Regions from separate parts of the Nocardioides sp. Arc9.136 genome, predicted to be linked through region 3. Evidence: predicted binding sites of a transcription regulator. Region 3 holds the regulator's gene; each other region holds the start of a gene.
The links. The regulator LexA, encoded in region 3, represses DNA repair genes until DNA is damaged. The targets are predictions, from matches to a motif close to TCGAACANNTGTTCGA.
Positions count from the first base shown of each region.

Region 1 (9,654 bases), 830 kb from region 3:
TCCGCTGGGCGCCCATCGAGCGGTCCGGCTCCTGGGGGCCGCGCCGCTCGTGGAGCTGCGAGCGGTCGCGACCCCAAGCGAGCACCTGCAGCTGGCGAGCGGCCGCCGTCCCGACGGCGCCACGTACCTCCTCGAAGGGTGCGTGGGCGAGCTGGCGGACCGTGGTGAGGCCGATCCGCCGGAGCTTGCGGGCGGTGCTGTCGCCCACGCCGTAGAGCTCACCGACGTCGAGGCCGTGCAGGAAGTCGACGACCTCCTCCGGCGGCACCACGACCACACCGTCGGGCTTGGCCCGGCGGCTGGCCAGCTTGGCCACCGAGACCGTCGGGGCGACGCCGGCGGAGCAGGTGATGCGCTGCTCCTCCTGCACCGTCGCCCGGACCAGCTCCGCGATCGTCCGCGGCGAGCCGAGCAGCCGCGTCGACCCGCGCACGTCGAGGAACGCCTCGTCGAGCGAGGCCATCTCCACCAGCGGCGTGACCCGCCGGAAGATCTCGCGCAGTGCCGTGGAGACCGACGAGAACGCCGCGTGGTCGCCGGGCACCGACACCAGTTGCGGGCAGAGGCGCCGTGCACGCACCCCCGGCATCCCGCCGCGCACGCCGTAGGCGCGGGCGGCGTAGTTGGCCGAGAGGACCACGCCGCGGTGGCCGCCACCGACCGCGGCCGGGACGTCCTGGAGGTCGGGCCGGTCCCGGAGCGCCACCGAGGCGAAGAACGCGTCCATGTCGACGTGGAGGATCGGGCAGTCCCACGACCGGTCGTCCCCGGCGGCGCCGCCGCCGGCGGGTCCGCCCACCGTCCCGCTCACCGCGCTCCGGCCCGCGCGGGAGCCGGCCGGCGGCCGTCAGCGAGCGAGCAGGTGCAGCTGTGTGGCGAGCGGGAGGTACTCCGGGCGGGCCGCGACGGCCTGCTCGAGGTCGACGAGCGCGCCCGCGGCGCCGGGCTCGAGGTCCAGCAACGAGCCGGGCACGAGGTCGGCGAAGACGCGGACGCCGTGGACCGAGGCCACCTCGAAGCCGGCGTCCTCGAGCAGGGCACCGACCTCGTCGCGGGTGAACCGGCTCCCGGACCGGCTGGCCGGGGCGCCGGTCGTCGCGCCCTCGTCGAGCATGGCCAGGGCCTGCTGGAAGTGGCCGGCCATCGCCCGCGCCACGACCGCGGCGTGCCGCTGGGCGACGAGCAGGCTGAGCGTGCCCCCGCGCCGCAGCACGGCACGCAGGCTCCGCAGCGCGGCCGCGGGGTCCTCGACGACCTCGAGGACACCGTGGCAGAGCACGACGTCGGCGGCGTCGGCGCCGGTGACGTCGACCAGGGTCGAGAGGTCGCCCTGCTGGGCCGCCACCTCCACCCCGAGCTCGCGGGCACGTCGGCCGAGCGAGGCCAGGGCGTCGGGACTGGGGTCGACCACCGTGACCCGGTGGCCCTGCTCGGCGACGCGGACGGCGAAGCCGCCGGTGCCGCCGCCGATGTCCAGCACGTCGAGCGGGCCGCTGCCGAGCACCGGGCGCAACGCCGACCAGACGACCGCCGTGCGCGCGGCTCCGCGCCGCTCGCTGGGGCGGTCCCGCTCGCTGGGTCGGTCGCCGGGACGCTCGGTGACGGGCATGGCGCCCAGCCTAGGGCCACCGGGTGCTCACCCCACCCGGCGCACGACGTGCACCTGGACCGGCGCGTGCGGCACCAGCCCGAGCGCCTGCTCGACCACGGCGAGGAACCGGTCGGAGTCGCGCACGAGGTCGTCGGCCTCCCGCTCGGTCACGGCGCGGCGCGAGCCGGCCTCGGCCGCCGCCCGCTTCGCGGCACCGGCCGCGAAGAACCGCGCCCACTCTTCCAGCTCGGGAGCGACCTCGGTCAGCAGCACCCAGGCGTTCTTCTGGGGGCGCCGCCGGGCCGGCGCCGGCCGGGCGCGGGCCGCCAGCAGGGCGGCGGCTGCGCGGAGCGCGGCGACGTGGGCGTGGGCGTAGCGCTCGGTGACCTCGGTCGCGGCGATCGCCTCGCTCAGCGACTCCGCGGACCGGGCCAGGTAGGCGTGGGTGGTCGCCGGCAGGGCGTAGGGGTTGGGCTGCTCCAGGGGGGACGGCACGACAGCCTCACTCCCCCGCACGGGCGCCGGCGGCGACGAGCTGCCACCGGCCCGCTCGCAGGTCGTGGGCCAGCTCGAAGACCCCGCCGCCGGCGAGGTCGTCCGCCCCGGCCGCCTGGTCGAGCCGTCCGCGGCCGGCGGCGACCCGCCACAGCTCGCGGCGCGGGAGCTCCTGGCTCCGCCGCTCCAGCACCTCGCGCACCTTCCACAGCCGGCCGCGCCAGAGGAACTGCGCGGGACCGCCCCGCGCCGCCTGCGCCTCCCCCGGCGGGCCGTCGAGCCCGCCCTCCCCGGTCCGCACCTCGACGGGGTCGTCGTACCGCACCACTCTCGCCTCGCTCCTCGGGCTCGCGCCCGGCTCCGTCGACCCCACGACCCCGGACATCGCGACCCGGCGGGGACGGGGGTCGAGGTCGCCCCCGCCGGTCGTTCGAACAGATGTTCGAACACGACGAAGGTACACCTCACCACCGACAGGTCGTCAAGACCCGCCGGTGGGGCCGGGGCCGTGCCGGCTCCGGCCGGGCTCCGGCCGGGCTGCGGCCGGGCTGCGGCCGGGCTGCGGCCGGGCTCGAGCGAGCTGCCGGGAGGGCTTCCCGCGCGGCGGGTCAGACGTGCGTGTCGGCGGGCGCGCGGCTCCCGCGCACGAAGCGCGAGGTCTCGGGGCTCCAGAGGAGGTACAGCAGTGCCGCGTCGACCACGAGGGAGACCACCGCGGCGAGCACGAAGGGCAGCGGCGGCTCGGTGCGCAGCCCGGCCAGGGTCGCGATCGCGGCCATCAGCACGACCAGCGCGAGGGAGTGGCGGGCCCAGTTGGCGCCGCCGCGCAGGAACGGCACCAGGGTGGCGACCAGACCCACGAACACGATGAGGAGCACCACCGCGACCGGGACGAAGGCGGGCTGCTCGATGTCGGCGTCGACCGGGTGGCCCGCGGACCAGGAGTCGAGGAGGTCGTCGCGCAGCACGACGGTGAGCACCGCCACCAGGACGGCCAGGCCGAGCAGCACGAGGAGCAGCTGCACCGCGCGACGGACCGACGTGGGCTGGGCTGTCATGCGGGCTCCTCGGGCGGGACGGGCGCGTGCGGACGGGCTGGCCGTGCGGGCCGGGCGCGGACCGGTGCTGGTGCCCTAGGGTCGCGCCATGACGACCGAGCACCCCTCGATCACACGCTTCCGCGAGGAGCACGCACGCCGCGGGGGCACGGGCGACGTCGTCATTCTGCCCGACTCCGTCCACACCGCGGCACTGGCCGCCGAGGCGCTCGGCTGCGAGGTCGGTGCCATCGCCAACAGCCTGGTGTTCGAGGCCGAGGGCGAGCCCGTGCTCGTGCTGACCTCGGGGGCGCACCGGGTCGACACCGCCAAGGTGGCCGCGACCGTCGGCGTGCCGCGTCTGCGGCGCGCGAGCGCGGAGCTGGTCCGCGCCGCCACCGGCCAGGTGATCGGTGGTGTCTCCCCCATCGGCCACCCCGCGCCGGTGCCGACCTACCAGGACCGCTGGCTGCGCCGGCACCCCGTGGTCTGGGCGGCGGCGGGCCACCCCGCCGCGGTGTTCTCGACGACGTACGACGAGCTGCAGGCGCTGACCGGCGCGACCGAGATCGACGTGGAGTGAGGAGCGCGATGGGCATCGAGATCTGGCTGAACCCCGCGTGCACGAAGTGCCGCACCGCCGTCGCCGAGCTGGACGCGGCCGGCGTCGACTACACCGTGCGCCGCTACCTCGACGACCCGCCGACGCCCGAGGAGCTGCGTGCGGTGGTGGACCGGCTGGGGCTGGAGCCGTGGGACGTCGCCCGGCCGAAGGAGACCCGGGAGGCCGGGATCGACCTGCCGCGCGAGCCCGCGAGCCGTGACGCCTGGCTCCGGGCGCTCGCCGCCCACCCGCGCGCGATCCAGCGGCCGATCCTCACCGCCTCGGACGGCACCACCGTCGTGGGCCGCGACCCCGGGTCGCTGGGCCGTGTGATCGAGCGGGGCTGAGGTGGAGTCGCTGGCGCTCGCGTTCTCCAGCGGGTGGGCGAGCGGCGTCAACGCCTACCTCGTCGTCCTGGTCCTCGGCGTCGCGGACCGCGTCGGCGGGCTGGAGCAGGTCCCCGACGCGCTCGGCCGCTGGGACGTGCTGGTGGTCGCGGCGTTCCTCTACGCGATGGAGTTCGTCGCCGACAAGATCCCCTACGTCGACTCCACCTGGGACGCGGTCTCGACGGCGATCCGCCCGACGGTCGGCGCCGTCGTCGGCGTGCTCCTCGCGGGCGACGCGCGCACGCTGGACCAGGCGGTGCTGGGCACCGTCGGCGGCGGCACGGCCCTGCTCTCCCACCTGGCCAAGGCCGGTGGCCGGCTGGCGATCAACACCTCGCCCGAGCCGGTCAGCAACGTCCTCGCGAGCATCACCGAGGACGTCGCCGTGCTGGGGGTCGTCTGGTTCGCGATCGAGCACCCGCGCGCGGCCGCCGGTGTCGCCGCGGTGCTGCTGGCCGGCGGCCTGGTCGCGCTCTACCTGTTGGCGCGGCTGGTCCGGCGCGGCTGGCGCCGCTGGCGGGGCCGGCCCGCCGGGGTGTCGGCGTAGCGCCCTAGGGTCGACCCGTGGCACGCGTGGTGGTCGTGGGAGGCGGGTACGCCGGTCTGGCGTCCTCCGTGCGTCTCGCCAAGCTCGGTCACGACGTGACGCTGCTCGAGCGCTCCCCCACGCTGGGCGGCGCGCTCGGCCGGGTGGAGGCCGACGGGTTCGCGTGGGACGCCGGGCCGACCTGGACCACGCTGCCCGCGGTGGTGCGCGACCTGTTCCGCAAGAGCGGGCGGCCGGTCGAGCGGGAGCTGGACCTGGTGCCGCTCGACGTGGTCCGTGAGCACCGGTTCGCCGACGGCACCCGCGTGACGGTCCCGGCCACCCGTGCGGCGCAGGTCGCCGCCTTCGACGAGCTCGGCCCCGGGCTGGGCCGGCGCTGGGTGGACCACGTCGCGTCGTACACCGACACGTGGGAGACGCTCCGCCGCGAGTACCTCGAGGTCCCGTGGGAGGCGGCCGCCCCCTCCCGCCCGCTCGCCGCCCTGCTGGGCAGCCGGGAGACCCTGCACCGCCGGCTCCGCAAGGTCTTCCGCGACGAGCGGCTCGCCCTGGTCGCCGGGCACCCGGCCGTCGCCGAGGGCCACGACCTGCGCAACGTCCCGGCCTGGGCCGGCGTGACGGCGTACGTCGAGCAGCGCTTCGGCGCGTGGACGGTCGAGGGCGGCATGGCCCGGCTGGCCGACGCGCTCGCGGACCGCCTCGGCACCCGCGGCGTCACCGTGCGGACCGGGACCACCGCCCGTGACCTCGTCGTGCGCGAGGGCCGGGTCGTGGCCGTCGACCTGGGCGGCGACCAGGTCGACGCCGACGTCGTGGTGGTGGCGGTCGACCCCCGCCTGCTGCCGACCCTCGCCCGGCACGTCGAGCGCACCATGCCGGCCATCCCCCCGGTGGTCGCCCACCTCGGGCTGGAGGGCGAGGTGCCCCACCTGCCGCACGAGGTCGTGCTCCACGGCGACCCGCTGCTGGTCGTGCGCACCGGCGGCCGGGCCCCGGACGGCGCCTCGGCCTGGACGGTGCACGGGCGCGGCCGGCTCGCCGAGGACATGCTGCGCGCGCTCGCCCGGCAGGGCCTCGACGTCCGCGCCGGGATGGTCACCCGGGTCGACCGCAGCCCGCGGGACCTGGTCGACGCCTGGAACGGCTCGCCCCTGGGCGTGCTGTGGCAGGGGCGAGCGACGGTGCGGCAGCGGCTCGGTCCCACGACGCCCGTCGCGGGGGTCTTCGCCGCCGGTGCGCACGCGACGCCGGGCGCCGGGCTGCCGTACGTCGGCCTCTCGGCCGCCCTGGTCGCGCAGGCGGTCGGGCCGGCCTGACCCGGGTCAGGCCGAGACGTTGAGCCGGTCGAAGATCTCCAGCGTCGCCCGGGAGCGGTTGAGCGTGTAGAAGTGCAGCCCCGGCGCGCCGCCGGCGAGCAGCTCCTCGCAGAGCTCGGCGGCCACGGTGATGCCCTCGGCGCGCACCGCGGCGGCGTCTCCGTCGTGGGCCGAGATCCGCGCGACGACCTCCGCCGGCACGTCGGCGCCGATCAGCTCGCCCTGCCGGCGGATCGCGGCGAGGTTCAGGATCGGCATGATGCCCGGGAGGATCGGCATGTCGACGCCCCGGTCGCGGACGCGCTCGACGAGGCCGAAGTAGTCGCGGGCCCGGAAGAACATCTGCGTGACCGCGAACTCCGCGCCCGCCCGCGCCTTCGCGACCAGCACGTCGGCGTCGTGGTCCAGCGACTCGGCGGTGGGGTGGCCCTCCGGGAACGCCGCCACGCCCACCCGGAAGTCGCCCCGGGACCGGGCGAGCTCGACCAGCTCGGTGGCGTAGGTCAGACCGCCGTCGGTGGGGGTCCAGGGCGATCGCGGCCCGTCCGAGGGGTCGCCGCGCAGTGCCATGACGTGCTGCACGCCCGCCTCGTGGTAGGCGTCGAGGATCGCCTCGAGCTCACCGCGCGTGTGGCCGACGCAGGTCAGGTGCGCCATCGGGATCATCGAGGTCTCCCGGGCGATCCGTCCGGTCACCCGCACGGTGGAGTCCCGCGTCGAGCCGCCCGCGCCGTAAGTCACCGACACGAAGGTCGGCCGGTAGGGCTCGAGGGCGCGGATCGCGTCCCAGAGCTGCTGCTCGCCGGCCTCGTCCTTGGGCGGGAAGAACTCGAACGAGAACGACTTGCCGCCCTCGCGGATCATCTCCGCGAGGGAACGCCCAGGTCCGGTCACCATGGCCCGAAGCGTACGGTCGGCGCCGCCCCCGGTCAGCATCCGTCCACCCTCTAGTCTCATCGGCGTGACGGCCACCGGTGGGGACCCCAGCACCTTCGGCGACCGGGTGCAGCAGGCGCTCGACTCCTTCCTGGACCAGCAGGCGGCCCGGCTGGCGCCGCTGGGTCCCGACGCCGAGCGGCTGATCACCGAGGCGCGCACCACGGTCCGCGGCGGCAAGCGGTTCCGCGCGTCGTTCTGCTGGTGGGGCCACCTCGCGATCGCCCCCGCGGCCGACGAGGACGCCCTGGTCCGCGCCTGCGCCGCCCTGGAGCTGCTGCACGCCAGCGCGCTGGTCCACGACGACCTGATGGACGCCTCCGACACCCGCCGCGGCCGGCCCGCGACCCACCGGCAGCTGGAGGCCGAGCACCGGGCGGCCGGCTGGACCGGTGACCCCGAGCAGTACGGCGCGGCCGCCGCGATCCTGCTCGGCGACATGCTGCTGAGCTGGGCCGACGAGCTGCTGCGCCGCTGCGGGCTGCCGCTCGCGCAGGTCGCCCCGGCGCTGGAGGTCTTCGACCTGTGCCGCTCGGAGGTGGTGGCCGGCCAGTTCCTCGACGTCTCCGTCCAGGCGCGCGGCCGCGCGGACGTCGGCACCGCGATGACCGTGCTGCGCTACAAGTCCGCGAAGTACTCCATCGAGCGCCCGCTCCACATCGGCGCCGCGCTCGCCGGCGCCGACGCGGCCGCGCTGGACGCGCTCTCGGCGTTCGGCCTGCCCCTCGGCGAGGCCTTCCAGCTGCGCGACGACCTGCTCGGCGTCTTCGGCGACCCGGCGACCACCGGCAAGCCGGCCGGCGACGACCTCGTCGAGGGCAAGCGGACGGTGCTGGTCGCGCTCGCCCTGGACGCCGCGCCGCCCGCGGACGCAGCGCTGCTCGACCGCTCGCTCGGCACGGCGCTGTCCGAGGCCGACGTGGACCGCCTGCGGGGGATCATCGACGCCTCGGGCGCCCGCGCCCAGGTCGAGGCGGTCATCGAGCAGCTCTCCGACCTCGCGGTCGCCGCCCTGGACCGGGCCACGGCCGACCCCGCGGCCCGCGAGGCCCTCCGGGCCCTGGCCGCCGCCGCGACCCAGCGCACCGTCTGACTCCTCCGGGGTGCCGTCGCCGCTCGGCGCTCAGTCGAGCAGCGGCACGTCGACGTCGGGACCCTCGCCGCGCAGCAGGACCGCGAGGCCGGAGCCGCCGAGCAGCCGGCGCACGACCGCGAAGCTCCGCGGGTCCTCGCGGGCCAGCGGGCCCCAGCCGTCCCAGAGCAGCACGGTCCGGTCGGTGTCGAGGTCACGCAGGCAGTCGGCGAGTGCGTCGAGGTTGCGGCCCCACCAGTCCGGCAGCGCCAGTGCCTCGCCGAGCGCCTCGAGCGTCTCCGCGCGGGTCGGGTGGACCCAGCCGTCGAGGTGGGCGAACCGCCAACCGGCGTGCTCGACCGTGTGCCGCACGTCGGGCACGTCGGAGGCCGCCTCCCACCGGTGCACGCCCGGCCGGACCCGCCCGGCCAGCAGCGCCGCGAGGCCGCTCACGTGCCCTCGCTCACGGCAGGACCTCGGCGAAGGTCGCGTAGTGGTCCTCGGTCCAGTAGTACTCCCGCGGCTCCCCCGCCACGATCCGCCGCGGCCCGCGGTGCCCGAGGCCGGGGGTGGGGACGGTGTACTCCCGGTAGTAGCCGTCCCGGCGCTCCGGGAGCAGCCCCTCGTAGTTGTGGAAGACCGTGCCGTCGTGCGCGGGCTCGGGGAACGGACCGCCGTCCTCGATCAGCTCGACGGTCTCCTGCGCCTCGACGGGGAGGTCGGCGAGCCCGACCGTGGGCAGCCCCGAGGACCCGGTGCGGGTCGTCCCCGTGCCCGCGTCGGTGGCGCGGTCCGGCGCGGCCGGGTCGCCGCCGGTGACGAGCGCGCCGAGGACGACGAGCAGGACGACGACGACCAGTGACGCGACGGCTCGCGTGCGGGCGCTGGTGCGGGGCACGCGCAGGCTCAGAAGGCCATCGCCTGGGCGCGGCGCTTGACCTCCGAGCCGCGGTTCTCGCGCAGCGCGTCGATGGGCCGGCCCGGCAGCGCCTGGTCGAGGAAGAGCCAGGCGATGCACTCGCGATCGTCGTACCCGCCGTCGTGCAGCACGGTCAGCAGCCCGGGCAGCCCCTTGACCGGGAAGCCGTCCTGGATGAAGTCGGCCGGGACCTGCTGGCCGGCGCCCGGAGCGGGCACGGCGGCGGCGAGCTCGTGGTCGCGGATCATCGTGCGGACCTTGCCGACGGTGACGCCGAGCCGGCGGGCGGCCTCGGCCCAGTCGATCCACTCGGGCACGAGGGCGGCGAGGTCGTGGTCGGCGAGCGGGATGTCCTCGGTCATGGGGCACATCCTCCCATCCGGGCGCCGTGCTCCGCGCCACGCCGGGGGCCCGGCTCAACCCGCCGGAGGCGCCGCCCTCCGTACGATGTCCCCGTCGAGGACTTCCCCCCTCGGCACGCAGGAGGGTCGCCGTGACGCCACACCGTCATGCCCGGTCGGGCTCGGACGCGCCTTCGGCCGACCCCACGGGACGCCCGCCGGCGGGGCAGCGGCTGGACGGCCGCCTGCTCGACGGGCGCTACCGGATCGGCCCGCGCATCGCCCGCGGCGGCATGGCCAGCGTCCACGAGGCCACCGACCTCCGCCTGGACCGCACCGTGGCGGTCAAGGTGATGCACCCGGGCCTCGGCGACGACGAGGAGTTCGCCGCCCGCTTCGTGCGGGAG
Region 1 covers NZ_CP113431.1:1,652,150-1,661,803, reverse strand. The annotation lists gene dinB (DNA polymerase IV) at 1-811, opposite strand, end outside; gene OSR43_RS08080 (methyltransferase domain-containing protein) at 848-1,609, opposite strand; gene OSR43_RS08075 (SAV_6107 family HEPN domain-containing protein) at 1,637-2,086, opposite strand; gene OSR43_RS08070 (DUF6504 family protein) at 2,094-2,411, opposite strand; gene OSR43_RS08065 (hypothetical protein) at 2,695-3,144, opposite strand; gene OSR43_RS08060 (YbaK/EbsC family protein) at 3,233-3,706, shown strand; gene OSR43_RS08055 (ArsC/Spx/MgsR family protein) at 3,715-4,074, shown strand; gene OSR43_RS08050 (DUF4126 domain-containing protein) at 4,076-4,663, shown strand; gene OSR43_RS08045 (NAD(P)/FAD-dependent oxidoreductase) at 4,681-5,979, shown strand; gene metF (methylenetetrahydrofolate reductase [NAD(P)H]) at 5,986-6,876, opposite strand; gene OSR43_RS08035 (polyprenyl synthetase family protein) at 6,941-8,008, shown strand; gene OSR43_RS08030 (barstar family protein) at 8,039-8,440, opposite strand; gene OSR43_RS08025 (ribonuclease domain-containing protein) at 8,451-8,885, opposite strand; gene OSR43_RS08020 (Rv2175c family DNA-binding protein) at 8,894-9,268, opposite strand; gene pknB (Stk1 family PASTA domain-containing Ser/Thr kinase) at 9,400-9,654, shown strand, end outside.
Region 1: a site for LexA is predicted at 2,517-2,532, ahead of OSR43_RS08070 (DUF6504 family protein). Genes of this name have one in related genera too.

Region 2 (9,654 bases), 1.9 Mb from region 3:
CGGTCGACGTCGACGACCTGCGCGCCGCCGGGGTCGAGCGGGCGCTCGTGCGGCTCGGTGCGCTTGCCGGCGGTGTAGACGGGCGGGTGCTCGAGGAGCAGCACCGTCGGCGGGAGGGACCCGTCGGCGACCTGCGCGTGGACGTCGCGCTGGAGCTCCCAGGCGGCGAGGTAGTCGACCGCGTCGGCGCCGAGGCCGACCGTGCGGAACGTCAGGCTGCTCACCTGTTCGACTCTACCTGTGGACGACGCGCCGCGACCCGCCCGTGCTGGGTAGGTGACCGGTGTGCGCCGACCGCTCCTGCTGCTCGCCTCCGTCCTCCTCACCGCCGGGCTCGTGGTGCCCGGCGTGCTGCTCGCGGGCGGCCCCGCGCCACCCGCCCCGCCGCCTGCCCTGCGGGCCGTGGCCACGGTCGGGCCCGACGCGCGGTCGGTGCTGGCGGCGTGGGACGACCGGCGGGCGGCTGCCTGGGCGGCGGGCGACGTCGGCGCGCTGCGGCGGTTGTACGTCGCCGGGTCGGCGGCCGGCCGCCACGACGCCGCGCTGCTGGCGCGGTGGGCCGCCCGGGGGCTGCGGGTGACCGGTCTCGAGCTCGACCTGCTGGAGGTCAGCGAGCTGCGGACCGGGGACGGCCGGCTCGAGCTGCGGGTCACCGACCGGGTCGCCGCGGGCCGCGCCGTCGGGCGCGGGGTGGACCGGAACCTGCCCTCCGACGGCCCGACGACGCGGCGGGTGACGCTCGTGCGGACCGCCGGCGCGTGGCGGGTCGAAGAAGTCAGGTGAGCGACCGGCACCTCGTCGGCGAGGATGTGCCCGTGGGCGACCTGAGACTGCGACCGCTGCGCACCGACGACGAGGCCGCGGCCGTCCAGGCCCACCGCGAGCTGGAGGCAGACGGCTTCGAGTTCCTGCTCGGCTGGACGCCGGAGCGCCCCTGGGCCGACCTCCTCGCGCAGTACGACGCCGAGCGCCGTGGCACCGACCTGCCCGCGGGCCGCGTGCCGGCGGCGTTCCTGGTCGCGGACCTCGGCGGCGAGGTCGTCGGCCGGTTGTCGATCAGGTTCGAGCTGAACGACTGGCTGCTGGCGTACGGCGGCCACGTCGGGTACGGCGTGCGGCCGGCGTACCGCCGTCGCGGCATCGCCACCGAGCTCCTGCGCCAGGCGCTGGTCATCGCGCGGGCCGGCGGGGTGGACCGGGTGCTCGTCACCTGCGACGACGACAACCAGGCGTCCGCCGCCACGATCGAGCGGTGCGGCGGCGTCCTGGAGGACGTGGTGGAGCAGCCGGGCGAACCGGTCGCGAAGCGTCGCTACTGGATCGACTGAGACGACGGGGCGAGGATGCCGTGTGGACATCTTCGAGGAGATCGCCGACGAGCGCCGCGCCGTGGCCGACCTGGTCTCCGGGCTGACGCCCGAGCAGCAGGCCGCCCGCAGCCTGTGCACCGAGTGGAGCGTGCGCGAGGTCGTCGCCCACCTCGTCGTGCCGCTGGAGGTGGGTCTGCGCGGGTTCGCGCTCGCGATGCTGACGAGCGGCGGGAGCTTCGACCGGGCGAACGTCCGGCTGGCCCGCAGGCAGGCCCGCAGGCCCTCCGAGGAGCTCGTGGAGGTGCTGCGGCAGCGGGCCGGCTCGCAGTTCACCCCGCCCGGGTCGGGCCCCGAGGCGCCGTTGACCGACGTGCTGGTGCACGGCCTGGACCTCCGCTGGCCGCTCGGGCTGCACCGGGACGTGCCGGCCGAGCGGCTGCGGACCTCGCTGGACTTCCTGGCCGACGCCCGCGGAGGCGGACTCGTCCCGCGCGGCAGGACCGACGGGCTGCGGTTCGAGGCGGCCGACGTCGGGTGGGCCCACGGCCGTGGGCCGACGGTGCGCGGGAGCGCCGAGGCCCTGCTGCTGGCGCTCACCGGCCGGGTCGCCGCCCTCGAGCACCTCGACGGGGAGGGCCTGCCGGCGCTGCGCGATCGGCTCGCGTGAGCCTCAGCGCAGGCCGGCTTTGAGCACCGCGGTCACGTCGCGGTCGGAGAAGGTGAACCCCGCCGCCTCGAGCGCCGCGGGCCGGACGTTGAGCGACCCGAGCAGCTCGGGCGCCATCCGGCCCGCGCCGAGGCGCAGCGCGAGCGAGGGGACCGGCAGGACCGCCGGCCGGTGCACGGCGCGGGCGAGCGCGCGGGTGAAGTCGGCGTTGGTCGGCGGCTCCGGGCAGGTGAGGTTGACCGGACCGCTGACGGTGTCGTGCTCGGCGAGGAACACCACGGCGTCGACCCAGTCGCGCAGCGAGATCATCGCCATGTGCTGGCGGCCGCTGCCCAGGCGGGCGCCGAGCCCGGTGCGGAAGAGCGGGGCGAGCAGCTTCAACGGCGCCGCGCGCCGGTCCATCACCGGCGCGGTCCGCAGGTAGCAGACCCGGGCGCCCGCCTCGACCGCCGGCTGCGCCGCCGCCTGCCACTCCCGGGTGACGTCGGTGAGCAGCGCCTGCCCCCGGCTGTCGGAGGCCTCGGTCAGGACCTGGTCGCCGTGGTCGCCGTAGTAGGAGATGCCGTTGCCCGCGAGGTACGCCGGCGGGCGGGGCGCCTCGGCGACCGCGCGCGCGAGCACGCGGGTGGAGGTCACCCGGCTCTCGCGCAGCTCGCGGGCCCAGGAGTCCGAGTGCGGGTTGCCGAGCGTGGGGGAGCCGGCCAGGTTGACCACGACGTCGGCGCCGTGCACCGCGGCCCGGTCGTAGGTGCCGGCCGCCGGGTCCCACGCCGCCTCGTCGGGCGCGGCCGGCGCGCGCCGTACGAGCCGGGTGACCTGGTGGTCCCGGTCGCGCAGCGCGTCGACGAGGTGGCTGCCCAGGAAGCCGGAGGAGCCGGCGATGACGATGCGCATGCTGCGAGCCTCCCAGGACGGACAAGCCATGGACGCACAGGGGCCCGGGACCTGTGCGGTCCCGGGCCCTCGTGGTCAGGCGGTGGTGCTCAGACGTCGAAGACGCCGGCCTCCAGGCGCTTCTTCACGTCCTGCAGGAAGCGGCCCGCGTCGGCGCCGTCGACCAAGCGGTGGTCGTAGGTCAGCGCGAGGTAGACCATGTGGCGCACCGCGATCGTCTCGCCGAGGTTCGGGTCATCGATCACGACGGGCCGCTTGACGACCGCGCCCGGACCGAGGATCGCGACCTGCGGCTTGTTGATGATCGGGGTGTCCCACAGGGCGCCCACGCTGCCGAGGTTGGTGATCGTGAAGGTGCCGCCGGACAACTCGTCGGGACCGATCTTGTTGGTCCGGGTGCGCTGCGCGACGTCCGCGATCTTCTTGGCCAGGCCCGCGATCGACAGGTCGCCCGCGTCCTTGATCACCGGGGTGATCAGGCCCTTCTCGGTGTCCACCGCGATCGCGAGGTTCTCGCGGTCGTAGTAGGTGATCTCGCCGGCGTCGGTGTCGATGCCGGCGTTCAGCTTCGGGTGCTGCTTGAGCGCGTCGATCGCCGCCTTGGCGAAGAACGGCAGGTACGACAGCTTGACGCCCTCGCGCGCCTGGAAGTCGCCCTTCACCGAGTCGCGCAGCCGCGCGATGTTGGTGACGTCGACCTCGATGACCTGCGTGAGCTGCGCGCCGGTCTGCAGCGAGTCGACCATGCGCTCGGCGATGATCTTGCGCAGCCGGCTGATCTTCTCGGTCGTCCCGCGCAGCGGCGAGGGGCTGACCGACGGGGCCTGCCGGGCCGACGAGGCCGACGAGGTGGACGCGGCCGGGGCGGCGGGCTGGGCGGCCGGAGCCGGTGCCTCCTTGGCCTTCGCGGCGTCGAGGACGTCCTGCTTGCGGATGCGGCCGCCGACGCCGGTGCCCTCGACGGTCGACAGGTCGACGTCGTGCTGCGCGGCGAGCTTGCGGACCAGCGGGGTCACGTAGCCGGCACCGTCGGCGGTCTTCTCCGAGCGGGCCTGCTCCTGGTCCCCGCCCTTGTTCCCGGAGTCGTCGGACGCGGAGCGCTCACCGGTGCTCGGCGACTGCGAGCTCGGGGCGGGCGCGGTCTCGGCGGCCGGCTGGTGGTCCTTCTCGGGCTCGGGCTGCTCGGTCGCGGCCTCGCCCTCGTCGGTGGGCTGGGTCGGCTTGGTCTCCTCCTGGGCCGGGCTCGGCTCGGCGGCCTGCGCCGGCTCGGGGGTCGGCTCGGGAGCGCTCTGCGGGGCGGCGCCCTTGTCGCCGATGATCGCCAGCTCGGCGCCCACCTCGACGGTCTCGTCCTCCTCGGCCTTGATCTCGAGCAGGGTGCCCGCGACCGGCGAGGGGATCTCGGTGTCGACCTTGTCGGTCGAGACCTCCAGGAGCGGCTCGTCGACGGCGACGTCGTCGCCGACCGACTTCAGCCAGCGGGTCACGGTGCCCTCGGTGACCGACTCGCCCAGGGCGGGCAGCACGACCGGCGTACCACTGCCGCCGCCACTGCCACCGCCGTTGCCGCCGGAGGAGGCGGCGGGCTGCTCGGAGCCGGAGGACTTCTCGGCCTCGGGGGTCTCGTCGCCCGGGGGCAGGTCGCCGGTCTCCTCGGCGATCTCCTGCTCCTGCTCGGCCTTCTTCTCGGCCTGCTCCTCGTCCTTGGGCTGCGCCTCGGGCTCGGCGGAGCCGGACGCGTCGCCGGCGGACTCACCCTCGTCACCGATGACCGCGAGCACGGCACCGACCTCGACGGTGTCGTCCTCCTGCGCCTTGATCTCGAGCAGGGTGCCCGCGACGGGGGAGGGGATCTCGGTGTCGACCTTGTCGGTCGAGACCTCGAGCAGCGGCTCGTCGACGGCGACCGAGTCACCCACGGCCTTCAGCCAGCGGGTGACGGTGCCTTCGGTGACGGATTCCCCGAGGGCCGGGAGGTTGACTTCGGTGGCCATGAGTTCCTTCGCTCTTCGGTGGTTGCGGTGGTCAGGAGTGCGCGTGCAGGGGCTTGCCGGCGAGGGCGAGGTGGGCCTCGCCCAGCGCCTCGTTCTGCGTGGGGTGGGCGTGGACGAGCGGAGCGACGTCCTCCGGGTACCCCTCCCAGCCGTAGATGAGCTGAGCCTCGCCGACGAGCTCGCCGACGCGGTCGCCGACCAGGTGGATGCCGACGACGGGTCCGTCGGTGCGGCGGACGAGCTTGACGAACCCCTGGGTCTTGAGGATCTGGCTCTTGCCGTTGCCACCGAGGTCGTAGGTCACGGTCTCGATGCCGTCGGCGCCGTACTTCTCCGCGGCCGTGCGCTCGTCGAGCCCGACGGAGGCCAGCTCGGGGTGGGAGTAGGTGACGCGGGGGATCGCGGTCTCGTCGACGGGCCGCGGGTCGAGCCCGGCGATGTCCTCGGCGACGAAGATGCCCTGCTGGAAGCCCCGGTGGGCCAGCTGCAGGCCGGGGACGATGTCGCCCACGGCGTACACGCCCTCGACGTTCGTGCGGCAGCGCTCGTCGATGACCACGAAGCCGCGGTCCAGGGCGATGCCCTGCTCGTCGTACCCCAGGCCGTCGGTGACGGGGCCGCGGCCGACGGCGACGAGCATCAGCTCGGCCTCGATCCGGTCGCCGCCCTCGACGGTCACGGCGACGCCGTCGTCGGTGCGCTCGACCGACTCGAACCGGGTGCCGGTGCGGAAGACGATGCCGCGCTTCCGGAACGCCCGCTCGAGCGCCTTGGAGCTGGCCTCGTCCTCGGCCGCGACCAGCCGGGGGAGGGCCTCGACGATGGTGACCTCGGCGCCGAAGCTGCGCCACACGCTGGCGAACTCGCAGCCGATCACCCCGCCGCCGAGCACGACGACGCTGCGGGGGACGCGGTCCAGGCGCAGGGCGTGCTCGGAGGTCAGGACGCGCTCGCCGTCGACCTCGAGGCCGGGGAGGCTGCGCGAGTGGGACCCGGAGGCCAGCACGACGCTGCGACCGGAGTAGGTGCGACCGTCGACGGTGACCTGCTTGGGGCCGGTCAGGCGACCCTCGCCCTCGATGACGGTGATGCCGCGGCTCTTGACCAGGCCGGTGAGGCCCTTGAAGAGCCGGCTGACGACCCCGTCCTTGTAGGAGTTCACGCCGGCCATGTCGATGCCCTCGAGCGTCGCGCGGACGCCGAACTGCTCGGAGTCCCGCGCGCTGTCGGCGACCTCGGCGGCGTGCAGCAGCGCCTTGGTGGGGATGCAGCCGACGTGGAGGCAGGTGCCGCCGACCTTGCCCTTCTCGACGAGACCGACGGTGAGCCCGAGCTGGGCGGCGCGGAGGGCGCACGCGTAGCCGCCGGAACCCGCACCGAGGATGAGTACGTCGTAGTCGGCGTCGGCCACCGTGGTCCTTCCCTTGTCGGCCTCGGCCCCTCTGGATCGCAGAGGAGCGCCCGACCATCTTTGCACCCTTCCCGGGCGTGTCCACACCGGGTCGCGTGGCTCCCGGCAGACTGGTGCCATGGCATGGACCGACCGATTCCGACGCGGCCCGCGGATGAGCAAGCCCGCGGGCGACGCGGCGCGCACCGGTTCGACGCGGGTGCGCGCGTCGGACAAGGTGGACGAGCAGCACCTGCGCACCTGGGTCCAGGAACGACGCGGTGTCGAGGGGTTCGTCGAGCCCCGCACCGCCGTCAGCGACGTGACCCTCCTGCTCGTCGCCCACGACGGTGAGTGGACCCGTCGTCGCGTGCCCTCGGTCGAGTGGGCCCACCGCTTCTGCAACGACCACCGCGTCCCCTCCTACGACGCCGCCGTCGTCGGCGTCCCGCAGCGCATGCGCGACTACAACCGCCGCCGCAAGCAGCAGGGCCTGTAGGTCCGTCGCCGGTCGAGCAGCGAGCGTCGTCGAGACTGCACTGCTCGTCGAGCAGCGAGCCCTGGCGAGCGTCGTCGAGACCCGCGCACTGCTGGTCGAGCAGCGAGCCCCGGCGAGCGTCGTCGAGACCCCTGGCAGCCGACCTGCGGCCTGCGGGTCGTGGGTGGTCGCGGTGGAGGCAACTAGAGGACGGAGTACGCCGTGGGTCCCGCGCCGTCGCCGGCGCACTGCTGGTCGAGCAGCGAGCCCCGGCGAGCGTCGTCGAGACCCCCGCCAGCCGACCTTCGGCCCGCGGGAACTCGACGGGTCGGGGGTCGCGGTGGTCGTCCACAACCCCTGCACATGGACCTTTCATTCGAACACACGTGCGAGTAGAATGAGGCCATGGCCCTCACCGCGACCCTCGAGCACCCGCTGGACACCCCAGCCGACGTGCTGCGCCTCGCCCGGGCCAGCCAACGCGCCGCGAACGCCGCCGAAGCCGAACTCCTCCAAGCCGCGGTCCAGTGGTGCGTCATGCACCCCGCCGAATCAGTCGGCACCGCCTCGGCGTGGTCGACGCTGAAGGGGTTCGGCGACAAAGCCATCGGCCTCGCCGGGGACGGTGCACCGTTGGTGAGCGAGTTCGCCGTCATCGAGTTCGCCGCCGCGCTCGGGAAGTCCGAGGACGCCGGCCGCGCCTACCTCGCCGAGGCCCTCGAGCTGCGCTACCGCCTCCCGCGGGTGTGGGCGAAGGTCACCAACCTCGCCCTCCCCGCGTGGAAAGCGCGGTCCATCGCCCGGCGCACCCTGCACCTCCCGAAGGCCGGTGCGGGGTTCGTGGACACCCACGTCGCCCCCGTCGCTGCCACCATCGGCCCCGCCGCGCTCGACCGGCTCCTCGACGAAGCACTGGTCCGGTTCGACCCCGAGGAAGCCGAACGGGTCCGGTACGAACGCACCGAAGCCCGCCACTTCACCATCCAGACCCGACAGGTCTCCTACGACGGCCACGTCGACATCTGGGGCACCCTCGACCTCGCCGACGCCCTCGACCTCGACGACGCGATCACCAAGGGCGCCGCCCGCCTCGCCCAGCTCGGCTCAACCGAAGCCGAAGGCGCACGGCGGGCGATGGCCGCCGGCGACATGGCCCGGCGCCAGCTCCAGCTGCAGTTCGACACCGACCCCACACCCCTCGTCGTCCACGTCCACCAGAAGGCAGATGGTGAACTCGACGGCATCACCCGGGTCGAGGCCACGAGGGGGTTCGTGCTCACCACCCAGCTCGCCGAGTGGTGCACCCGCGCCGCCCGCGACGGCGCACACATCACCATCAAGCCCGTCATCGACCTGAACGAACGCATCCACGTCGAGGCCTACGAGGTCCCCGACCGCCTCAGCGTCCAGACGAGGCTGCGAGACCACCACTGCGTCTTCCCCTGGTGCACCCGCCCCGCCCACACCACCAGCAAGGTCGACGACGACCACGTCATCCCCCACAACAAGGGCGGGCCCACCGCCACCGAGAACATCGCACCCCTGTGCAGGCGCCACCACCGCGCCAAGACCCACACCGGCTGGCACCAACACACACCCCAACCAGGGACCTACCTCTGGCGCAGCCCCACAGGGATGACCTACCGGGTCGACCACCGAGGCACCCACGGCACCCACGGCACCCACGAGACCACCGACCCGCCCGACCAGTAGCCACCCCGCCCCACGCCCCGCCGGAGCAACCAACCGGCGGGGCACAGGCACGTCGTCACGGGCACGATGGACCCATGCCGGACGAGCGCACCACGTACGCCTGGGTGGTCAGGTGGATCGCTGCAGACGGTCGCACCCATGAGCGGGCCAGGTCGTACGAGCGGGTCGCGGACGCCGAGGACGCGGCGGACGACGTCCGTGCGGCCGGGATCGGGACCGAGGTGACGCTCACGTCCGAGCCCGACCTGGTGCCGGAGGGCCTGTGGCCTGCGTTCGTGGCGCGGATGGGGGTCGAGACGAGGCCCGGTCGGGTGTACGTCGACCGGGGTCTCGAGTCGTTCCCAGGTCGACTACCTGCGGCGGACCGGCACCGACTCGCCCGCCGAGGCGCTGCAGGATCGAGCCCGCCCGGCCAGGTCAGCCCTTCGCAGCGACCGCCCGGGCGTAGTCGACCAGCGTGGCCACGGCGACGCCGGTGCCGCCGGAGGTGACGTGGCCCGAGGGCCCGCCGGAGGCGAAGGCGGGGCCGGCGATGTCGAGGTGGGCCCAGGGGAGGCCCGCGGTGAACTCGCGGAGGAACGCGGCGGCGTACAGCCCACCGCCCCAGCGGATCCAGTCGTGCTGGGCGAGGTCGGCGATCTTGCTGGAGGTGATCCGCTCGCGCATGTGCTCGGGGATCGGCATCGGCCAGAACTCCTCGCCGGCGACGACCGCCGCGTCGAGCACGTCCTGGACGACGGTCTCGCTGCCCATCACGCCGGCGACCTTGTCCCCGAGGGCGACGACCATGTGGCCGGTGAGCGTGGCGACGTCGAGGATGGTGTCGGGCTGCTGCTCGGTGGCCCGGACGATCGCGTCGGCGAGCACCAGGCGCCCCTCGGCGTCGGTGTTGAGCACCTCGACGGTCGTGCCGCCGTAGATCCGCAGCACGTCGCCGGGGCGGGTCGCGCCGCCGGATACCATGTTCTCGGCCATCGGCACGAACGTGCTGACGCGGATCGGCAGGCCGAGCGCGGCGATCGCGAGGGTGGCCTGGACGACGGCGGCGGCACCGGCCATGTCGGACTTCATCTCGTGCATGCCCTGGGCCGGCTTGATCGACAGGCCGCCGGAGTCGAACGTGATGCCCTTGCCCACGAGCCCGAGGTGGTGCTTGGCGCCGCGGGGGGAGTAGGTCAGCTCGACCAGGCGCGGCGGCGCGTCCGAGC
Region 2 covers NZ_CP113431.1:2,683,597-2,693,250, reverse strand. The annotation lists gene lipB (lipoyl(octanoyl) transferase LipB) at 1-224, opposite strand, end outside; gene OSR43_RS13035 (hypothetical protein) at 286-783, shown strand; gene OSR43_RS13030 (GNAT family N-acetyltransferase) at 816-1,328, shown strand; gene OSR43_RS13025 (maleylpyruvate isomerase family mycothiol-dependent enzyme) at 1,351-1,977, shown strand; gene OSR43_RS13020 (TIGR01777 family oxidoreductase) at 1,981-2,871, opposite strand; gene sucB (2-oxoglutarate dehydrogenase, E2 component, dihydrolipoamide succinyltransferase) at 2,961-4,865, opposite strand; gene lpdA (dihydrolipoyl dehydrogenase) at 4,897-6,276, opposite strand; gene OSR43_RS13005 (hypothetical protein) at 6,431-6,754, shown strand; gene OSR43_RS13000 (HNH endonuclease signature motif containing protein) at 7,139-8,446, shown strand; gene OSR43_RS12995 (leucyl aminopeptidase) at 8,864-9,654, opposite strand, start outside.
Region 2: a site for LexA is predicted at 7,110-7,125, ahead of OSR43_RS13000 (HNH endonuclease signature motif containing protein). Genes of this name have one in related genera too.

Region 3 (9,654 bases):
AGCACCGTGCCGGTCCGGAAGCCCTGCCTGCCCAGCCGCTCGATCACGGTGGTGGTGCGGATGTCGGTGGGCCGGTCCATCGTGCGGGTCGCGCCCAGCGCCCGGTCGTAGATCTCGTTCGCGGGCACGCCGCTCCGGTCGGGCCGGACGCCGGTCATCATCATCACGTGGTTCGGCACCGTCTCCATGACGGGCATCGAGTGCGCCCGGGGGAAGTGCCGCCCGTCCGCGCGCAGGGCGGCGAGGTTCGGCATCAGGCCGCTGTCGATCTCGTCGGGCCGGCAGCCGTCGACGACGAGGACGTAGGCACGGCGGCGGTCCCGGCTCGGGGCGGCGTACGCCGGCTGGCCGGTGGCGGTGGAGAAGGTGAGCGCGAGGCCCCCGGCGCCCGCGACCTTGAGCAGGGTGCGCCGGTCGGTCGGGTGGCCGGGGACCGGCGGGGTCGGCGTGCTCATCAGCGCACCGGCCCGTCGACGGCGACCAGCTTGTTCGTGCCCGCGCGGGTGGCGAAGGACTGCGACCAGGTGGCCGGCGTGCGGCGGTCGGTGCGCGACCCGATGACGTACCAGTCCATCTGCACCCGGGCCGGGGTCACGTCGAGCACGGAGTAGCCGTGGGAGTCGAAGTCGAGGTACTTGACGTGCGGGTTGGCGGCGCGGATGAGCTGCTCGACGCCGACGCTCGCGGTGCGTGGTGGCACGCCGAGGATGTCCTTGAGGTTGTCGGAGGTGACCGAGGAGCAGACCAGCTCCACCCCGGCCGTCTCCGAGGCGATCGGGTAGAGCCCGCGGTCGAAGGGGAGGTCGGCGGCCCAGCCGGAGTGGATGTCGCCGGTGAGGAAGACGGTGTCCTTGATGCCGCGGTCGCGGATGTGGGCGAACAGCTCGCGGCGGTCGTCGGTGTAGCCGTCCCACTGGTCGACGTTGTAGGGCAGGCCGTCCTGCGGGAGGAGCCCGGTGACGTCGTTGACCGGTGTGACCAGGTCGGCGGGGAGCGCGGCGAAGGTGACCGGCGCGATCATCACCGGGTTGCCCACCAGCTTCCACTGGGCGGTGTCGCGGGCGAGCGAGTCCTTGAGCCAGGCCAGCTGGGCGGTGCCGGTGATCGTGCGGTCGGGCCGGCTCACCGCGGGGTCGAGCACGGGCGCGGAGACCTGCTGGCTGCGGTAGGTGCGCAGGTCGAGCATGCTCAGCTCGGCGAGCCGGCCGAAGCGCAGGCGGCGGTAGAGGCGGGTGCCGTCACCGAGTCGGGCGGTCCCGTCCAGCCGGACGGGCATCCACTCGTCGTACGCCCGGTGCGCGCGGGCGCGGCGCCGCTGCCAGCTGCCCTCCCCGCCCTCGCCCGTGCCCGCGGTGTGGTTCTCCGCGCCGTCGCGCCACGCGTCGTTGGCCGTCTCGTGGTCGTCCCAGACGGTGACGAACGGCGCGGTGGCGTGCAGGTCCTGCAGGTCGGGGTCGGTCTTGTACTGCGCGTGCCGCCGGCGGTAGTCGGCGAGCTGCACGATCTCCCCGGCCGGCTCGTGGCGCCGGACGATGACGTCGCCGGCGCCGTACTCCCCGGCGGGGTACTCGTAGAGGTAGTCGCCCAGGTGCAGCACCGCGTGCAGGTCGTCGCGGGCGGCGAGGTGGCGGTAGGCGCTGAACCAGCCGGCCTGCCAGTTGGCGCAGGACACCACGCCGAAGCGGAGGTTCGAGGGCGTCGCGTCGTGCGCGGGGGCGGTGCGGGTGCGGCCCACGCGGCTGCGCTGGCCGGCCGCGGTGAAGCGGTAGAAGTACCACCGCGCCGGGCGCAGCCCGGTCACGTCGAGCTTCACGGTGTGGTCGCGGCTGGCGCTGGTGACGAAGCTGCCGCGGCGCACGACGTCGCGGAACGCCCGGTCCGTCGCCACCTCCCACCGCACGTCGGTCCGGGGCCCGCGCCCCGAGCCCGGGGTCGCGCCGCGGGTGGGGGTCACCCGGGTCCACAGCACGACCGACTCCGGCAGGGGGTCGCCCGAGGCGACACCGTGCTGGAAGACGCGGTGCCGGGCCGCGGCACCCGTCGGTACGGCGGCGTGGCCGGTGCTGGTCGGGACGGCCGCCACCCCGAGGCCGGCGGCCCCGGTGGCGACGACGGTGCGGCGGCCGAGGGTGCTGACGGGGGTCGGCCGGCCGGGCTGGGTCGTGGTCACGCCTCATCCAACGACGATCGGCGCCCGGCGTGATGGGTGTGCGCGGGTGTGCACCACCTGTTCAGGCGGCGTACGCCGCGGCGTCGCCGGGCGGCCGGCGGCTCAGCTGGCCGAGACGCGCACCGCCGTGGCCTGCCCGTCGCCGAGCGGGGTGCCCTGGCAGGCGTAGTCGGTGCGCTTCCAGCACTCGTAGCGGATGTCGGCGTTCGCGACGGTCACCTCGACCGAGGCGACGGTCCCGGCGCGGAACGAGGCGGTGACCGCGCCGTTCCCCGAGGCGTCGAGCTCGACCAGGCGGCTCTCCGCGGCACCGTCGGTGCCCACGAGCGTCGCCACCGCGCGGGTGGCGCCGCCCGCGGGCAGGTCGACCTCCACGCGCACACCGGTCGCGGACGGCTGGGTCCGCACCTCGAGGGTCGCGCTGCTCAGGTGCGCCAGCTCGGTCCTCCAGGAGACGGCCGCGCCACCGGTGGCCGCCGTCGCCGACCTCGCGAGCGGTGCCGGCCGGTACTCCGCGGCGCTGCCCTCGTCGTAGGCCTGGGCCGGGCGGCGGTTGCCGGTCGCGAACTGGGCGAAGGCGACGGGGAGCCGGGGGCCGCGGTCCTCGAGGACCGCGGCGACGGCGTCGACCGAGCTGAGGTCGGGTGCGCCGGCGCGGGCGTCGGCCTGGCGCCAGATGTCGCGGACGACCGTCGGCAGGGTGCCCGCGCGCTGGTCGAGCCGCTCGCTGAGGTGGCGGAAGAACAGCCAGGTGCCGTAGTGGAAGCCGTCGTCGCCGCCACGGTCCATGGGGCGGGCGGGGTCGGACAGCGGGCTGGCGGCGAGGTACTGCCGGTTGTCGTCGACGTCGTCGAACAGCTCGTCCTCCACCCAGGCCGCGGTGCCCTCGAGGAGCCACTGGTCCTCGTAGGAGTCGTAGCCGAACTGGACGGCGTGGAAGTACTCGTGCCCGACGGTCACCTGGAGGTTCTGCAGCGGGGTGCCGGTGGGGAAGCCGCGGTAGTCGTTGTCGACGACGCAGAAGGCCCACACGTCCTCCGCCCGCGTGCGCTGGTCGCTGGTGCAGTAGCCGTAGAGACCACCGGCGAGGTCCTGGACGTACATGTCGGTCTTGGCGTTGCCACCGGCCCTGCCGTCGCGCTTCGGCGCCCGGTAGCCGGCGCCGACGAAGGTGCGGTGCACGCTGCCGGCCGTGGCGAGGACCTTCCTGGCCCACGACGCGCTCGCCCGGTGCCTGCCGCTCGTGCGCCAGTGGACGCACACCACCGTGCACTTCTTCCTGTCCTGCGCCGGGCGGGCCAGCAGGCGGCCGGCCGCGGCCCGGTCGGCGGGCGCCAGCGCCGGCCGCGCCATGCGCAGCTGCCGCAGGGCCTCGGTGGCGTCCCGGCCGTCCCCGGCCAGGGCGGACCGCGCGGCGGCGAGGCTGCGCGCGGCGGTGACGGTGCCCGGGGCGAGGAGGGCGGAGGAGTCCTGCGCCCCCGCGCGCTCGGCGTCCGGGCGCCCGTCCGGGGCCTCAGCGGTGGCGGTGGTGACCCCCGTGAGCGTGGACAGCCCGGTCGCGAGGACGAGGGCGAGGGCGGCCAGGGGACGTGCGCGACGCATGAGTTCTCCGGGGATGCTCGGCGGTGCCCGGGGGTCACCGACCGGGGCGCTCCCCGGAGGTCCCGAGGTCAGCGCTCAGCCAACCGCAGGTTCGTGCTGCTCCGCATGGCCCGTCGGGACCATCTTCTCCGGGGCGGCCGGCGCGGGGTCCGGTCGCTCACGCCGGCGCTCCACGAGCCGGCCCAGCCGTGCCGAGACCAGGAACCCCAGGCCGATCACCAGCCACCCGGCGAGGGCGTCGAGGACCCAGTGGTTGCCGGTGCCGACGATGACGACCGCGGTGATGAGGGCGTGGGCCCAGCCCAGGCCGCGGACCCAGTGGCGGCGGGCGTGCTGCTGGACGACCACCGCCACCCACAGCGCCCAGCCGGCGTGCAGGGAGGGGAAGGCCGCGAGCTGGTTCGTCAGCCCGCCCAGGCCCTTGGGCGCCGATGCCTCGGACCCCCACCAGCCGTCGGCCGCGTGCAGGGACAGGACGTCGACGTACCCGTCGACGAAGCGTGGGGGAGCGGTCGGCAGCAGGAGGTAGAGCGCCAGGCCGATCAGGGTGGCCGCCACCAGTGCGCGCCGGGCCGGCACGTAGCGCCGCTCGCCGAGGCGGTAGAGCCACACCAGCGCGATCGCGGTGACCACGTAGTGGGCGGTGGCGTACCAGTAGCTGGAGAGCAGGCCGAGGACCCGCGTGTCGACGAAGAACTGGTTGAGGGAGGCCTCCCAGTGCAGGCCGATGAGCCGCTCCACGTCGAGCAGCTCGCGTGCCCGGGTGAGCGCGGGGCCCAGGGCGTCGTCGGCGAACAGCCGGGACCCGCTGTAGACGACGTAGAGGGTCAGGATGAGCGCCAGCTCGGCCACGCCACGCCGCAGGCGCGGGTGCCTCGTGGTGCTGCTGGGGAGACTCACGGCTCCAACATTGCCGTATCCCACCCCCGAGAAGCATCCGGCTTACCCCCGAGTCGCCCCCCGTTTGCCCATTCTTGGGGGTGAGGCGCCACCCGACCGGGCCCTTTCTCCCCGATCAGCCGCGCCGCGGTCCGGTAGGGCCCGGGACCGGCGGTGCGCTCAGACGCGCCGCAGGACCGCGGTGACCTTGCCCAGGATGGTCGCGTGCGTGCCGTCGATGGGGTCGTACGCCGCGTTGTGCGGCAGCAGCCACACCTGGCCGTCCTTGCGCTGGAAGGTCTTCACCGTCGCCTCGCCGTCGATCATCGCGGCCACGATCTCGCCGTTGTTCGCCGTCGGCTGCTGCCGGATGACGACGTAGTCGCCGTTGCAGATCGCGGCGTCGACCATCGAGTCGCCGGCGACCTCGAGCAGGAACAGCTGGCCGTCGCCGACCAGCTGCTTGGGCAGCGGGAAGACGTCCTCGACGCGCTCCTCGGCGAGGATCGGGCCGCCGGCCGCGATCCGGCCGACCATCGGGACGTACTGCGCCTCGGGCAGCACGTCGCCCACGCCCGTCTCGTCGACCGAGGCCTCCTCACCGCTGGACATCGCGCGCCGTGCCGCCATCACCTCGGGCAGGAACACCTCGAGCGCCCGCGGGCGGTGCGGGTCGCGCTTGAGGAAGCCCTTCTCCTCGAGGACCTTGAGCTGGTGGGCCACGCTCGAGGAGCTGGTCAGGCCCACCGCGTCGCCGATCTCGCGCATGCTCGGCGGGTAGCCGCGGCCCTCGATGCTGTCGCGGATGTGGGCGAGGATCCGGGTCTGACGAGGGGTCAGGCCGGTCACGTCGGGTGCGCCGTCGGGCAGCTCGGAGACCTTGGGACCGGGGTTCTTCGCCATGGGTGGAGTGCCTTCCGGGATGCGCGAGGACGAGGGGTGCTGCTGGCAGCACGGTAGAGCCTCCGCGGGCCGTGTTCAAACACCTGTTCGAAGGTGTGTCGCGCGGTGGGCGCCCGGCCCGGGCCGCTGCTTGGATGCGTGCATGGAACCCACCAGCTGTGTCGTCACCGGAGCGGCCCGCGGCATCGGCCGCGGTATCGCCGAGCTCATGGTCGCGCGCGGGCACCGCGTCGTGGTCACCGACATCGACGCCGAGGGCGCGGCGCGCACCGCGGCCGAGATCGGCGCCGCCGAGGGCCTCGGCCAGGACGTCCGCGACGCCGCCTCGCACACCGCCGCTGCCGAGGCGGCCGCGCGGCACGGCGCGCTCGTGGCGTGGTTCGCCAACGCCGGCGTGGGTGACGACGGGAAGCTCGCGGACCTGACCGACGAGCAGGTCCGCCGCCTCGTCGAGGTCAACCTGCTCGGCGCCGTCTGGAGCACCCGCGCGGCGCTCGCCGCGTTCGGCCCGCGCGGCGGCGACCTGGTCCTCACCGCGTCCCTCTCGGGCCTGGGTCCCGTCCCCGGCCTCTCCCTGTACGCCGCGACCAAGGCCGCGGTCGTCTCGCTCGCCTCCTCGGTCGCCCTCGAGGCGCCGCGGGGTGTGCGGGTGCACGCCCTGTGCCCCGACGGCGTGGCCACCGACATGGTCGCCGCGATGCGCGAGGACGGGATGGGCAAGCAGCTCGTCGCCTCGGGAGGCCGGATGCTGGGCGTGGCGGAGACCGCGCAGGCGGCCGTCGACCTGGTCGGGTCCCGCCGGGTCCTGCGGACCCTCCCCGGGTGGCGTGGTGCCGCGATGCGCGTCGGCCAGCTCGCCCCCTCGGTGTCCGGGCCGGCGCTCGCGGTCTTCGCGGCCCAGGGCAGGCGCCGGCTGCGGTAGTCGCCGGGGAGGCGGGTCGGTTCCTTCGAACATTTGTTCGCCCAGGTCCTTGAACTGTTCGAACACGTGCTCTACGGTCGTACACATGTTCGATCGAACGTCTGCTCGATCGTCAACCGGGCCAGCCACTGTCGGTGGCCGCGGTTAGACATCTGCTCAGACCGAGATCGACACGACCCGAGGCTGACCGCCACTTCCCCAGGAGGTCCCCATGAGCACCATCACCGCCACCCCCACCGCCCTGCCGCGCACGACCGGCAGCACCCGCCGCTCCGGCCAGGTGCGGCTCACCCGCCGGGGCCGGCTCGTGGTGTTCCTCCTGGCGCTCGCGATCGTGCTCGGCCTCGGCCTGGCCATCGCGGCAGGCTCGGTGGCCACCGACGAGGCCGGCACCCCCGAGCCGACCCGCGTGGTGATGGTCGGCACCGGCCAGACCCTGTGGGGGATCGCCGCCGACCTCGCCGAGGACGGCGAGGTGCGCGAGATGATGACCCACATCGAGCGGCTGAACGCCCTCGACTCCGCGGTGCTCGCCGCGGGCCAGCGCCTCATCGTCCCGGTGCAGTAAGGCACTCGCCAGCACCGACACAGACGTCGCCAGCCGCTTCGACCCCGGCTGGCGATCCGGGGAAGACAGGGGCGGGGCCGTTCGCGGCCCCGCCCCTGCGGCGTCTCCGGACGCGCTCGCCGGCGCGGCCGCGGAAGTTTCAGCGGCCAGCCGATGAAGCTCCCGGATGGCCGCTGAAACTTCATCGGCCAACCGACAGGTTCAGCGGCCGGCCGATGAAATGTCGCCCGCCGGGACCGCTCGACGACGCCCACTCAACAAGATCGAGCAGGCTCGACCCGTCCCGGGAGCGGCTCGGCGAGCGGGTCAGCGAGCGGCGCGCCGCCCGCCGGGAGCGGCGGGCTGCTGCTGCTCCGACCGCGGCTCGCGGGAGGCCGGGGGAGAGGTGATGCCGAGCTCGCGGAGCAGTCGGGCGACGAGCATCAGTCCGACGAACAGGCAGGCGACGGCACCGACCGAGGCCAGGGCGAGGAAGGCCCACGCGCCGGACTCGCCGCCACGCGCGGTCGCGCCGAAGTCGATCGCGGCGTAGACCAGGTAGCCCCAGGCGACCACCAGGAGGGTGATGCCGAGGGCGAGGAGGGCCAGGCGCGGGGAGAAACCGGCACGGCGCTTGTCGCCCCGCCGTGCGCCCGCCCGCTTGCCCGTCGCCACGTGGCACATCATCGCTGATCGGTGGCGGCCGGGTGCAGTCGACCCGCAGGTCGTCGGCCCCCGGTTCCGGCCCGTCGGGCGCGACGCGGTGATCGTGCCGAGCCGGATCGGCTCGGAGGCTTTACGCTGTGCCTCGTGCAGGGCGAAGTGGGGACGTCGTCGGCGCCGGGTGGAGCTCCCGGTGCGTCGACTCCGCAGTCGTACCACCCGGACGGAGCGCTCCCGCAGGCCCACGACGTCGACGACGTCGCCCGGTCGGTCCTGGCCCGGGTCGGGGCCCACGACGGGGTGCAGCGCGCCGCCCTGGCGCTGAGCGAGGGCGGTGGTCGCCGGCTGCGCTTCGTCGACAGCGCGGCGGCAGCCGACCCCGCGGACCTGCGCTGGTGCCACATCGACGCCTACGACGACGTACCGCTGACCACCGTCGTGCGGACCGGTGAGGCGGTGCACGGGCGGCTCGAGGACTTCACCGGTCGGTACGTCGCACTGCTGGAGGCCCAGCGCGAGCGCGAGGTGCGGGCGCTGGCGGCCGTGCCGCTGCCGGGGACCGGCTCGCCGATCGGTGGCCTGCTGGTCTGGTTCTCCGACGCCGAGGCGCTCGACGCCGCGCGGGTCGCCGCGCTCACCGAGCTGGCCCGCCGCGCCTCGGACGCCGTACGCCGGGTCCGGCTGGTCTCCGGGCGCCAGGGCTCCGACGCGGTGCCCGAGGAGCCGGCGATCCCGGAGGGCGCGCTGACCACCAGCGTGCTGCTCGAGGGCGACCCGCGGGCGACGGGCGCCGCGCGGCGGTTCCTCCGCGAGCACCTACGCGCCTGGGGCGTCGACGACGAGCCGGTCGACGACGCGCAGCTGTGCCTCTCGGAGCTGGTGACCAACGCGGTCGTCCACGCGGGCACGGCATCGGAGCTGCGGGTCGTGCTGGACGACGGCGTGCTGACGGTGACCGTCCGCGACCTCGGCGGCCTCGGCAAGCCCGCCGTCGGCGGCGAGCCGCACCCCTCCGAGGACCTCGACCCGCTGCGCGTCTACGGCCGCGGCCTGCAGCTGGTCGACGCCCTCTCCCAGCGGTGGGGATCCGAGCGCGACGTCACCGGCACCACCGTCTGGTTCACCCTCGAGCTCGGCACCTACGCCCGCACCGACGCGGTCGCCGCCGGCTGAGGCCGTTCGCGCCGCGTCGGGCCGCTAGGTCCCGATGCCGATGACCACGCCCGCGATGGCGGCGTTGGACAGGTTGGCGAGGCTGCCGGCCAGGAGTGCCCGCAGGCCCAGCTCCGCGACGGCCGAGCGGCGCTCGGGCGCGAGCGAGCCGATGGTGCCGATCTGGATGGCGATCGAGGAGATGTTGGCGAAGCCGGCCAGCGCGAAGGTCACCACCGCGACGGTCACCGGCGAGAGCGAGTCGACCTGCGGGCCGAAGTCGGCGTACGCCACGAACTCGTTGAGCACGGTCTTCTGACCGATCCACGAGCCCGCGTCGACCGCCTCCGACCACGGCACGCCCAGCAGCCAGGCCAGCGGCGCGAGCGCCCAGCCGAGGATCTTCTCGAAGGTCAGCCCTTCGGCGCCGAACCAACCGCCGACCGCGCCCAGGATGCCGTTGGCCAGCGCGATCAGGGCGATGAAGGCGATCAGCAGCGCGCCCACCGTCACCGCGATCCGGCCGCCGGCGATCGCGCCGCGGCCGAGGGCGTCGATGGCGTTGCGGGACTCGGTGTCGCGCACGCTGCGCACGTCGAGCTCGTCGAGGTCGGGAACCTCCCGGTCGTCCCCCGCGCGGGCGGCCTCGAACGGCTCGTCCGGCGTGCTGTCGGGCCACATGATCTTGGCCATCAGCAGGGCGGCGGGAGCGTTCATCACGGTCGCGGCCAGGAGGTACTCCAGCGGCGCGCCGAGCAGGGAGTAGCCCACGAGCGTCGAGCCGGCCGCCGCGGCGAACCCGGCGGCCATCACGGT
Region 3 covers NZ_CP113431.1:823,328-832,981, forward strand. The annotation lists gene OSR43_RS03905 (alkaline phosphatase family protein) at 1-455, opposite strand, end outside; gene OSR43_RS03910 (alkaline phosphatase) at 455-2,170, opposite strand; gene OSR43_RS03915 (MXAN_6640 family putative metalloprotease) at 2,273-3,772, opposite strand; gene OSR43_RS03920 (phosphatase PAP2 family protein) at 3,848-4,672, opposite strand; gene lexA (transcriptional repressor LexA) at 4,832-5,554, opposite strand; gene OSR43_RS03930 (SDR family oxidoreductase) at 5,697-6,476, shown strand; gene OSR43_RS03935 (LysM peptidoglycan-binding domain-containing protein) at 6,688-7,044, shown strand; gene OSR43_RS03940 (hypothetical protein) at 7,351-7,698, opposite strand; gene OSR43_RS03945 (ATP-binding protein) at 7,834-8,859, shown strand; gene OSR43_RS03950 (NupC/NupG family nucleoside CNT transporter) at 8,884-9,654, opposite strand, start outside.